Regions from separate parts of the Micrococcus sp. TA1 genome, predicted to be linked through region 1. Evidence: riboswitches for the same ligand, from Rfam matches in the RefSeq annotation. Region 1 holds a riboswitch; the other holds the start of a gene.

Evidence for each region. A riboswitch is a leader RNA that binds a small molecule or an ion and turns the genes downstream of it on or off. The one in region 1 is predicted to bind S-adenosylmethionine.
Region 2: another riboswitch for S-adenosylmethionine. It lies ahead of GGQ69_RS15425 (LLM class flavin-dependent oxidoreductase); the one in region 1 lies ahead of GGQ69_RS13795 (methionine ABC transporter ATP-binding protein).

Annotation. Positions count from the first base shown of each region.
Region 1 covers NZ_JACHNW010000003.1:10,343-15,966, reverse strand. The annotation lists gene GGQ69_RS13810 (ABC transporter permease) at 69-953, opposite strand; gene GGQ69_RS13805 (aliphatic sulfonate ABC transporter substrate-binding protein) at 950-1,966, opposite strand; gene GGQ69_RS13800 (ABC transporter ATP-binding protein) at 2,112-2,966, opposite strand; SAM riboswitch class I at 2,976-3,070, opposite strand; SAM riboswitch class I at 3,298-3,390, shown strand; gene GGQ69_RS13795 (methionine ABC transporter ATP-binding protein) at 3,384-4,340, shown strand; gene GGQ69_RS13790 (methionine ABC transporter permease) at 4,342-5,007, shown strand; gene GGQ69_RS13785 (MetQ/NlpA family ABC transporter substrate-binding protein) at 5,197-5,624, shown strand, end outside.
Region 2 covers NZ_JACHNW010000006.1:7,181-12,804, reverse strand. The annotation lists gene GGQ69_RS15435 (acyl-CoA dehydrogenase) at 1-275, shown strand, start outside; gene GGQ69_RS15430 (acyl-CoA dehydrogenase family protein) at 272-1,567, shown strand; SAM riboswitch class IV at 1,777-1,891, shown strand; gene GGQ69_RS15425 (LLM class flavin-dependent oxidoreductase) at 1,976-3,358, shown strand; gene GGQ69_RS15420 (ABC transporter substrate-binding protein) at 3,408-5,246, shown strand; gene GGQ69_RS15415 (ABC transporter permease) at 5,370-5,624, shown strand, end outside.

The DNA of each region.
Region 1 (5,624 bases):
TGACCGGTTGAGGGACCAGCCCGGTGACCAGTCAGGCGGGCCGGTGACCCCGGACGCCCCGGGCCGGCCTAGGACCAGCGCCGCACCGCCCACTTCTCCACCAGGCCCAGGACGGCGTCCGTGACCTTGCCGATCACGGCCAGCAGCACGATCGCCAGGATCAGCCGGTCGGTGCGCCCGTTGTTCTGCGAGTCGGTGAGCAGGAAGCCCAGGCCCATGGAGGAGGCGATGAGCTCGGCGGCCACCAGGAACAGCCATGCCTGGGCCAGGGCCAGGCGCAGTCCCGAGAACACCGAGGGGATCACGGCCGGCAGCTGGACGGTGCGCAGCAGGCGCAGGCCGTGATAGCCGAAGGCCCGGCCGGCCTCCACCAGGTGCGGGTCCACGTGCTTCAGTGCCGAGTAGACGTTCGTGAAGATGGGGAAGAACGCCCCGATCGCGATGAGCGTGATCTTCGAGTCCTCGCCGATCCCCATCCACAGGATCAGCAGCGGCACCCACGCCAGGGACGGCACGGCGCGGATGGCCCCGGTGAGCGGGGAGAACAGGGCATCCGCCCACCGGGACAGTCCCAGCACGGAACCGACGAGCAGGCCCAGCACGCCGCCGATCGCGAAGCCGATCAGCACCCGCTGCACGGAGATGGCGATGTGGTGCCACAGGGGGCCGTCCGCCGCCAGCTGGACGCCCGCCTGCACCACGGAGGCCGGCGAGGGCAGCTGCACCGGGGAGAACAGTCCGGCCTCGGTCACCGCCCACCACAACGCCACGAGCAGTACCGGCACCAGGAGGCCGACGGCGGCGCGGCCGGCCGCGGTGCCCAGGGCTCCGCGGGCGCGCGGCGTCCCGGGGCCGGAACCGGCCGGTGCCGCACGCCGGTTCCGTTCGCCCGCGGCCAGGTCCGCCGGGGCCGAGGCCGGGGTGACGGTGTTCGGGGACGCGGGGGTACTCACTGCGTGGCCTTCTCGGCGTAGGAGGGCTCGAGCAGCTCGGCCAGCGCGGCGTCCACGTTCTCCTGGCTGGCGACGTCACCGGTCTCCACCAGGATGGGGCCGACCCTCTCGAGCACGTCGAGCTGGGCCTGCCCGGGGACCGGGTCCACGTCCAGGTTGGAGCGCTCCTGGATGACGGTGGTGGCCACGTCCTCCTCGAGGCCGGCGACCTCGGCGAGGATCGCGGCGGTCTCCTCGGGGTTCTCCAGCGCCCAGGCGCGCGCCTTCTCGTAGACGTCCAGCACGGCCTGGGCCAGCTCGGGGGACTCCTCGAGGAAGGACTCGGTGGCGTTGAGGAAGCCGTACGTGTTGAAGTCCACGTTGCGGTAGAACAGCTCGGCGCCCTCGGCCTCGGCGCCGGCCATGATCGGGTCCAGTCCGGACCAGGCGTCCACGGAGCCGTTGGCCAGGGCGGAGTTGCCGTCGGCGTGCTGCAGGTTCTGCACGGTGACCTCGGACGGGTCCACTCCGGCCTCCTCGAGGGCCTGGATGAGGAAGAAGTACGGGTCCGTGCCCTTGGTGGCGGCCACGTTCTTGCCCACCAGGTCGGTGACCTCCGTGATGCCCGAGTCGGCGGTGGTGACCAGGGCCGCCCACTCCGGCTGGGAGTAGAGGCCGATCGTCTTGATCTCGGTGCCGTTGGCGCGGGCCAGCAGGGCCGCGGAGCCGGCGGTGGAGCCGACGTCGACGGCCTCTGCGCGCAGCGCCTCGTTGGCCTTGTTGGACCCCGCGGACTGGACCCAGTTGACGGTGACGCCCTCGTCGGAGAGCTCCTCCTCCAGCCAGCCCTTCTCCTTGATGACCAGGGAGAGCGGGTTGTAGGTGGCGAAGTCGATGTCCAGGGTGTCGGCACCGCCAGCCGGGGCACCGGCCTCGGCGGCGTCACCGCCCGAACCCTCCCCGGCCACGCACCCGGTGAGGGCGAGGGCGGAGACGGCGAGGACCGCGGCGGAGAGCGTGAGTCGGGAGCGCATGGTGGTGCCTTTCAGGACAGGGGATCGCACGGGGGCGGGGAGGGTGGAACAAGAGGGGCGGAAGGGTCGAGCAGGGGGCGGTCCGGGGACCGTGGGTGCCGGTCAGAGTCGGCGGGGCGGTGCCGCCGGTGCGGCACCGGAGCGGTCAGTGCCGGTGGGCATCGACGCCGAGGCCGTCGAGCAGCTCCGAGCGCAGCGCGGCCAGCTCGGCTGAGCCGCGGGGGCGCGGACGTGTCCCGGGCACGGTGAGGACCTTGCGGGCGGTGGCCCCGGCAGCGGCGCCGGGATCCTTGCCGAGCAGCAGGATGCGGTCGGCCAGCTGCAGTGCCTCGTCCACGTCGTGGGTGACCAGCAGGATGGTGGTGGCCGTGCGGGCATGGATGTCCAGGAGCAGGTCCTGCATCTTCAGCCGGGTCAGCGCGTCGAGGGCGCCGAACGGTTCGTCCAGCAGCAGCACGCCGGGGCGCCGGGCCAGTGCCCGGGCCAGCGAGGTCCGCTGGGCCATGCCGCCGGAGACCTCGCGGGGCCGGTGATCGGCGTGGGCGCCCAGCCCGACGAGATCGAGCAGCTCGTCCACGCGCTTCCGGCCCTCGCTGCGGCCCGTGCCGTGCGGCAGGCCCAGGGCCACGTTCTGGTGCAGGGTGCGCCAGGGCATCAGGCGCGGTTCCTGGAAGCCGACGGCGGTGCGTGGGTCATGGGCGGTGACCGGCTCGCCGCCGATGAGGATGTCCCCGGAGTTGCCGGTGTCCAGTCCGCCGGCGGCCCGCAGCAGGGTGGACTTGCCGCAACCGGAGGCGCCGAGGATGGCCAGCACCTCGCCGGGTTCCACGGTCAGGGTGATGTCCCGCAACACGGCCCGGGGGCCCTCGGCGGTGGGGAACGCGCGGCCGACGCCGCGGAACTCCACCGCAAGGCTCTCCGGTGCGTCCGGGGCGGTGGCGGCGCCCCGGGCCCGCGCGGGGGCGCGGCCGGCAGGGCTCAGTTCGGCAAGGGCAGTCATGGTGATCACTCTCCATCGCTTCTGGCATGAGCACCCTTGCCCGGTGAAGCGGAGGGTTGCTGCGGCGTCACGGAGCCAGATCTCTCGGCCGCTCTGGATGGTTGCGCGTCCAGTCAATCAGCCACCGGTGCCCTGCCGCAAACACGGTGGTCAGCGGATGGGTTCCGGCGTGACCTGCTGCGGGCTCCCGTGACGTGAGATGACGTCATGCGGTGTCACACAAGCGCTTCGTGAGGCGCAGACGGTCGCCGACCGCATTCCTGGACGGGCAGGCGTCGGTTTATGACGTCCGGTTGGCGTGCCTCGTCCAGCCACCCCCACAGTGGATCCGTAACCATCCAGAGCGGCCGAGAGATCTGGCTCGACGACGCCGCAGCAACCCGCCCGACAGGGGACAGGGTGCTACTGCCAGGACCGATGGAGGTATTCCTCGTGATTTCCCTGCGCCATGTCACCACCACGTTCCCGGTGGGCCGCGACACGTCCGTCCCGGGCCGGCCGCGTTCCTGGTGGCCCCGGCATCGTCCGGCTGCGGAACCCGGGTCGGTGCCCCGGCGCCGGTCCCTCACGGCGGTGGACGACGTCAGCCTCGAGGTCGAGCGCGGCTCCATCCACGGCATCATCGGGTTCTCGGGTGCCGGGAAGTCGACCCTGCTGCGGAACATCAACCTCCTGGAACGTCCGAGCGCGGGCGAGGTCTGGGTGGACGGTGACGAACTGACCGCGCTGTCGGCCGAGGCCCTGCGCGAGCGCCGCCATCAGATCGGCATGATCTTCCAGGGCTTCAACCTGGTCAACAACCACACGGCGCTGGGCAACGTCGAACTGAGCCTGAAGTTCGCCGGACTGTCCGACGGGCGGCAACGCCGGCGCCGGGCGGTGGAAGCGCTCGACCTGGTCGACCTGGCCGACAAGGCGGATTCCTATCCGGCACAGCTCTCCGGAGGCCAGAAGCAGCGGGTCGCCATCGCGCGAGCCCTGGCGACCGAACCGAACCTCCTGCTGTGCGACGAGCCGACCTCCGCGCTTGACCCCTTCACCACTGCCACCGTGCTTCAGTACCTGGCGGACATCAATCACCGGCTCGGCATCACGGTGGTCATCGTGACCCATGAGATGGAGGTCATCAAGGCCCTCGCCGACGACGTCTCCGTGATGGAGGACGGCCGGATCGTGGAACGTTTCACCGTCCCCGACCTGACCTCGGGCCGTTTCGTCCCGACCACGTCGATCGGGCGCTACCTGGTGTCGGAGGGGATCAGCGTGGACCGCCACCGGTCGGCGGAGGTGCCCGAGGCCCTGGAGCTCCGCGAGCCCTCCCGGGAACGGCGTCAGCACTCCGTTCACGCTGTCACCGCAGGGGCGGTGAACTGACGTGGAGCGCGTCACCGAACTCCTGCCGGAACTCACGTTCGCCCTCGGCCAGACCTTCGTCATGATCGCCGTGGCGATCCCCGTGGCCGTCGTCCTCGGAACGCCGCTGGGCATCTGGCTCTTCACCCGGGCACCGGCAGGCATCGCGCCGTCGCCCCGGGCGCACCGGATCGTCTCGGGACTGGTCAACGCCGTGCGTTCGTTCCCGTTCCTGATCCTGCTGATCGCCATCATCCCCCTCACCCGGTTGCTCGTCGGCACCACGGTGGGGACGGCAGCGGCGATCGTCCCCCTCACCGTCAACGCCATTCCGTACTTCGCCCGGCTCGTGGAGCAGAACATGACCCAGCTCGGCGGGGGTGCCATCGAGGCTGCCCGTGCCATGGGGGCCACGCGCGGGCAGATCATCCGCAACATCCTGCTGGTCGACGCCCGGCCGGCGATCATCGGATCGATCACCATCACCACGGTCAGCTTCATCTCGTACTCCGCCATGGTCGGGCTCGTCGGCGGCGGTGGCATCGGCGACTTCGCCATCCGTTACGGCTACTACCGGTACGAGACCGAGGTGATGATGGCGGCCATCGTCATCATGCTGGCGCTCGTGTCCCTGGTGCAGTTCAGCGGAGCACGCCTGGTGCACGCGACCGACAAACGCATCACCTGACCGTCCGCGTCCGACTCACCCCGGTCCAGCCGCAGCGGTCTGTGCCGTTCGCCTCTCCGCTTCCCTCTCCCTCTCCCTAACCCTCTCCGTCGCCGGTGACGGACCTCCCCTGCCGTGGCCCGGCCCCGTCGCGCTCGTCGCGCGACGCTGCTCCGCCGTGCCCGCCCCCCGCTGTTGAAAGGAACTCCCATGACCATCCACGCCTCACCCCTCACCCGCTTCGGCGCCGCATGCCGGGTTGCGGGAACCCGGGCCGTCCGATTGCTCGCCCTCGCCTCCGTGGCGGGCCTCGCCCTGACATCGTGCGGACTGTCCCAGGCAGCCGGCGGTCCCGACGAGGACCGGACCATCTCGATGATCGTCACGGAGTCGGCTCCGTACCAGGAGCCCACGGAGCTGGTAAAGGAGAGGCTCGCCGAGGACGGATGGACGTTGGAGACCACGTACGTCACGGACATCATCCAGCCGAACCAGACGGTGGAGCAGGGGGAGTACGACGTGAACTTCTTCCAGCACCTGGCCTACCTCGAACAGTTCAACCGGGACAACAACACCGCCGTGGAACCGGTGTTCTCCGTCTACTACGGGCGCAGCGGCGTCTTCTCGCTCAAGCACGA
Region 2 (5,624 bases), on a different contig from region 1:
TCTCGGAGCTGATCCTCGAGGCCACGAACCAGATCTTCGAGTCCGGTGGCGCCTCCGCCACGGACGCCTCGCGGCACCTGCACCGGCACTGGCTGAACGCCCGCACCGTCGCCAGCCACACCCCGCTGATCTACCGCACCCAGGCGGTCGGGGACCACCGGATCAACGGCACCGTCCCGCCGTTCCACTCCACCGCCCGCAACTCCGACCCGCGGGCCGGCGCCACGGCCGCCGGCGCGGGAGCGCCCACCGCATCCACCACCGAAGGAGCATGATGACCACGACATCCGAACGACGCGCCCCGCTCGCCGGTTCCCCGGCCACGGCAGGGACACCCGGCCGGCCCGCGGACCACCCCGCCGACCGGTCCGCAGCGCGGTTCGTGCAGGTCCGCGAGCGCCTGGACCCGGTCTTCCGGTCCATCGCATCGAGCGCGGCCGCGCGGGAGGCGGACCGGATCATCGACCGCGACGCCGTGCGCCGCCTCGCCGAGGCCGGCTTCACCTCGTTGCGCGTGCCGGTGGAGTACGGCGGCGCCGGCCTGAGCTTCGCCCAGTCCGCGGAGCTGATCGTCGAGCTCGCCGCCGCGGACTCCAACCTGACCCAGGCGCTGCGTGCCCACCTGATCAACCAGGAGAACGTGCTGGGCCACCCGGACGCGGCCTTCCGGGACCGCTGGCTGCGCCGTCTGGGCGCGGGGGCCGTCGTCGGGAACGCCATCACCGAGGTCAACAACGCGGTGGGGGAGGGGACCACCCGGCTGGTGCAGGACGCCGAGGGCACCTGGCGGCTCAACGGCACCAAGTACTACTCGACCGGGTCCCTGTACGCGGACTGGATCATCGTGGCGGCGGTCGACGCCCGCGGTGAGGAGATCGCCGCGACCGTGCCCGCGGACGCCCCCGGTGTCCGGCTCCTGGACGACTGGGACGGGTTCGGCCAGCAGCTCACGGCCTCGGGGACCACGGTGTTCGACAACACCCCGGTCGACCCGGAGGAGGTCTACACCTCCGGCCTGGACGACGGCACCCGCGTGGCCACCGGCCAGGCGTCCTGGCAGTTCCTGCACCTGGCGACCCTGACGGGCATCGCCGAGGCGATCGTGCGTGACGCCGGGGACTACGTACGCGGCCGGCGCCGGTCCTTCAGTCACGGGGTGACCGAACTGCCCCGTGACGACGCCCAGGTGCTGCAGGTGGTCGGTGAGCTCTCCTCGGCGGCCTTCGCCTCCCGCGTGGCGCTCGACGCGGTGGTCGCCGCCCTGGGAGGAATCCTCGAACGCGAGGCCGGGGGCGAGGTGCTGCCGGAGGAGGACGTCAACGCCCTGTACGTCCGCGTCTACCAGGCCCAGCAGGTGATCGCGAAGAACGTGCTGGCCGCCGCGACCCAGCTGTTCGAGGTGGGCGGGGCCTCGGCCACGAGCCAGTCGAGGCGCCTGGACCGGCACTGGCGCAACGCGCGCGTGCTGGCCAGCCACAATCCGCTCATCTACCGCGCGCGGATCATCGGCGAGTGGGAGGTCAACGCCACCCCGCCGTCGCGGTCCTACCGCATCGGTTCCGCCTGACCCACGGTCCTGGCCTGCGCCACCGGCCCCCGTCGTGCACCGCACGGCGGGGGCCTTCGCGTGCCCGGCCCGCGCAGATGTCGCCGTATGTCCCCCCGGCGTCATGGAAGGACCCGGTGGCCCTCGCCCCGGCCGGGGATGACGGGACGTTAACCGGTGCCGGCGGATCCCTTGGCGGGACCGGCGCCGGGGTCTACGCTCGGTAACGGAATCACGAGATCCGGCCATAAGCCCTGGCTGACCGGACAGCAACCCTCTCGCTGTAGTGGGGTGCTCCAGGTGATGATTCGGCCGGCACGCACCCGTGACCGGCAAGTACGGCACCCCGCCCGGTGCATCGAGGCCGCCTGCGCGCGCCCCGGTGCGTTCCGGGCATCCCCGGAGTGCCACCGACCGGGAAGAGACACCATGGCCCCCATCGCCCGCACGCCCCTGCACTTCAACGCTTTCGTCATGAACACCACCAGTCACATCCACCACGGCCAGTGGCGTCGCCCCGACGCCGGGCAGGCCGAGTTCACCGACGTCCGCACCTGGATCGACCTGGCCCGCACCCTCGAGGCCGCGAGGTTCGACGCCATGTTCTTCGCGGACGTCGTCGGCCACTACGGCGACGCCGACGCCGACTACTCCGTGTACGTCAACGAGGGCCTGCAGATCCCCTCCAACGACCCGACCGTGCTGCTCGGCGCGCTGGCCGTGGTGACCGAGCACCTGGGCCTGGCCACCACCTCCAACGTCTTCCAGTCCCACCCGTTCCAGTTCGCCCGCCAGCTCTCCACGCTCGACCACATCTCGAACGGCCGGATCGCCTGGAACATCGTCACCGGGACCCAGGACAACGGTTCACGCAACTTCGGCCTGCCACGGCTGACCGACCACGCCGAGCGCTACGCCTGGGCCGAGGAGTACGTGGACGTCGCCTACAAGCTCTGGGAGGGCTCGTGGGACGAGGGAGCGGTCGTCAAGGATCGGCAGGGCTCCCGGTACTCGGACCCGGCGAAGGTCCACAAGATCCACCACGAGGGCCGGCGCTACTCGGTGGAGGGCCCGCACCTGCCCTCACCGTCCCCGCAGCGGACACCGCTGCTGTACCAGGCGGGATCCTCCGCCTCCGGCCGGGACTTCGCCGCCCGCAACGCCGAGGCCGTGTTCCTCATCGCGGCGACCCCGGACATCGCCCGCCAGCAGATCGAGGACACCCGCCGCCGCGCCGTCGAGGCCGGCCGGGCACCGGAGGACATCAAGTTCTTCCAGGGCCTGAGCTTCGTCATCGGCGAGACGGAGCAGCAGGCCCGGCGCACGCTGGCCGAGTACGAGGAGTACGCCTCCGTGGAGGGCTACCTGGCCCACGCCGCCCTGGTCGACCCGGACGGCCGTGTCTACCCTCCCGAGACCCCGTTGAAAGACCTGGAGACCAACACCCAGAAGGGCTTCTCCGAGTGGACCTCCAAGGCCATCACGGACCGCGAGCCCGTGGTCGCCGACGTCGCCTGGCGCAGCCACCGCAACAACCGCCTGGTGGGCACCCCCGAGCAGATCGCGGACCGGCTCCAGGACTGGCAGGACGCCGGCGTGGACGGCATCAATGTCATCAACTGGGTGATCCCCGGTTCCTTCGAGGAGTTCGCGGACCAGGTCCTGCCCGTGCTGCGCGAGCGCGGCCTGGCGCAGTCCGAGTACGCGCCGGGCACCCTGCGCCAGAAGCTCTTCGGCCGGGACCGCCTGCCCCAGACGCACCCGGCCGCCCGGTACCGGGGCGCCTTCGCCACCGTGCCGACCGGGGCCTGAGCCCCACCACCCACTTCTGCCTGCGCTGGATCACGGCGAAAGGAACCCCATGAGCACCCCACCTTCCCCGAGCGCGCCCGGACTCCGGACGACGCCCCGCACCCCTCGACTCCCCGGGCCCCGGACCACCGGGCTCGCCGTCCTGACCGCGGCCACGCTGGTCCTGAGCGCCTGCTCCGCAGGTCCCGGCACCGGTCGCGGCGCCGGAACGGATCCCGACGCCGGCCCGGACCAGGCGGCGCTGACCGGCGCCGCCGGTGCCGGGCCGGTCCAGGGCGGCGTGATCGAGTACGGCCACCTCCAGGAGCCCAACTGCATCTTCGGCGGCTGGATCCAGGAGAACTTCACCGCCCGCCAGGTCCTGGACAACCTGGTGTCCCACACCGAGGACGGCTCGGTGGTCCCCTGGATCGCCACCGGCTGGGAGGTGTCGGAGGACGGCCGGGCCTGGACGCTGCGGCTGCGCGAGGACGTGACCTTCACGGACGGCACCGCCCTGGACGCCGAGGCCGTGGCCTACAACTTCGATTACTGGCTGGACGGCGGCAACGGCACCGCCGCCGCCCACCTCGGCGGGTTCTACGACCACTCGGAGGTGCTGGACGAGCACACCGTCCGGATCCACCTGTCCGCCCCGTTCTCCCCGTTCCTGTCCACCATCTCCCAGTCCTACTTCGGCCTGCAGTCACCCACGGCCCTGCAGTCCCGCACCGATGAGGAGAACTGCACCGAGCCCATCGGCTCCGGGCCGTTCACCGTCAAGGACTGGAAGCGCGGGGAGTACATCGAGTTCGAGCGCAATGACGACTACGACTGGGCGCCGCAGAACGCCCGGCACCGGGGCCCGGCCCACGTGGCGGGCATCCGGTGGAACATCGTCCCGGACAACACGTCCCGGTACGGTTCGCTGCTGTCCGGGGAGATGGATGCGATCGGCGAGGTGCCGGCCGTGAACATCGCCCAGGCCCGCGAGGACTACGACTTCACGCAGTACATCACCCCGGGCCGGCCCGTGGTGATGAGCCTGAACACGCAGCGGGGCATCTTCACGGACCAGCAGGTCCGCCAGGCCCTGAGCTTCGCCACGGACCGGGAGGCCAACGTGGCCTCGGCCTTCCTCGGCACCGTCCCCTTCGAGCCCAGCGGCTACCTCTCCCAGACCACCCCGGACTACGACGAGGACGCCGCCGCCGAGTACCCGTTCGACCTGCACCGGGCCAACGAGCTGCTGGACCAGGCCGGCTGGACCGGCCGGGACCCCGACGGGACCCGGACGAAGGACGGCCGACGCCTGCAGGCGCTCGTGGTCTACGGCCTGAACAGCATCATCACCCCGGACGGCAACACCGTGATCCAGAACTTCCAGGAGCAGGCACGGGCCGCAGGCTTCGACCTGGTGCTGCGCCCGGGCACGCCGTCCGAGTTCTTCGGGGGTGCGTTCTCCACCCCGGAGAGCTATGACGCCCAGGTGGGGTACTGGACGAGCCCGCACGCCGGGATCCTGAACATCAACTACCGCCCCTCCACCGAGGAGGCGCCGAACGGGGCCAACACCACGTTCCTGGACGAGTCCCGGGTGTTCGCGACCATCCAGTCCGCGCTGCAGGCCCCCACGCCCGAGGAGGTCACGGAGCGGTTCTCCCAGGCCCAGCACGAACTCAGCGAACTGGCCCCGGCGATCGGCCTGTACACCCAGACCAACACGCTGGCCGTGGGCGGGGACGTCACGGGTCTCTGGCTCGACCCCGCCCAGGGCGGCCCGGTGTTCCACGACGCCCATTTCACCTCCCAGGACGCCCGGGACGCCTCCGGCACCCTCACCCCGGACACCGCAGACATCCCGGACACCGCAGACAGTGCGGACGCCCCGGTCGAGAACGAGGACTGACCCATGTCCCTGAGCACCCGACACCCCAGCCCGTCACCCACCGTCCCACCGCCGGTGCACCCGGCATCAGCCCCCGTATCGCACCCCGCCTCACCCCCCGCCTCGTCCCCCGCTGCGGACCCGGTGGCAGCACGGGACCGCCCGCCCCGCGGCAACCGGCCGTCACCGGCCGCGGTGGCCCTCGCCGTCGGCCGCAAGGCCCTCGGGGCCGTGTTCGTCGTGTGGGCGGCGGCCACCATCACGTTCCTCATCCAGGTCCTGCTGCCCGGTGACCGCGCCACCCTGTTGCTGAACCAGCAGACCGGCCAGGTCCAGGAGCGCACCCCGGAGGAGCTCGCGCCGATCAACGAGGCGTTCGGGTTCGACGATCCGCTGATC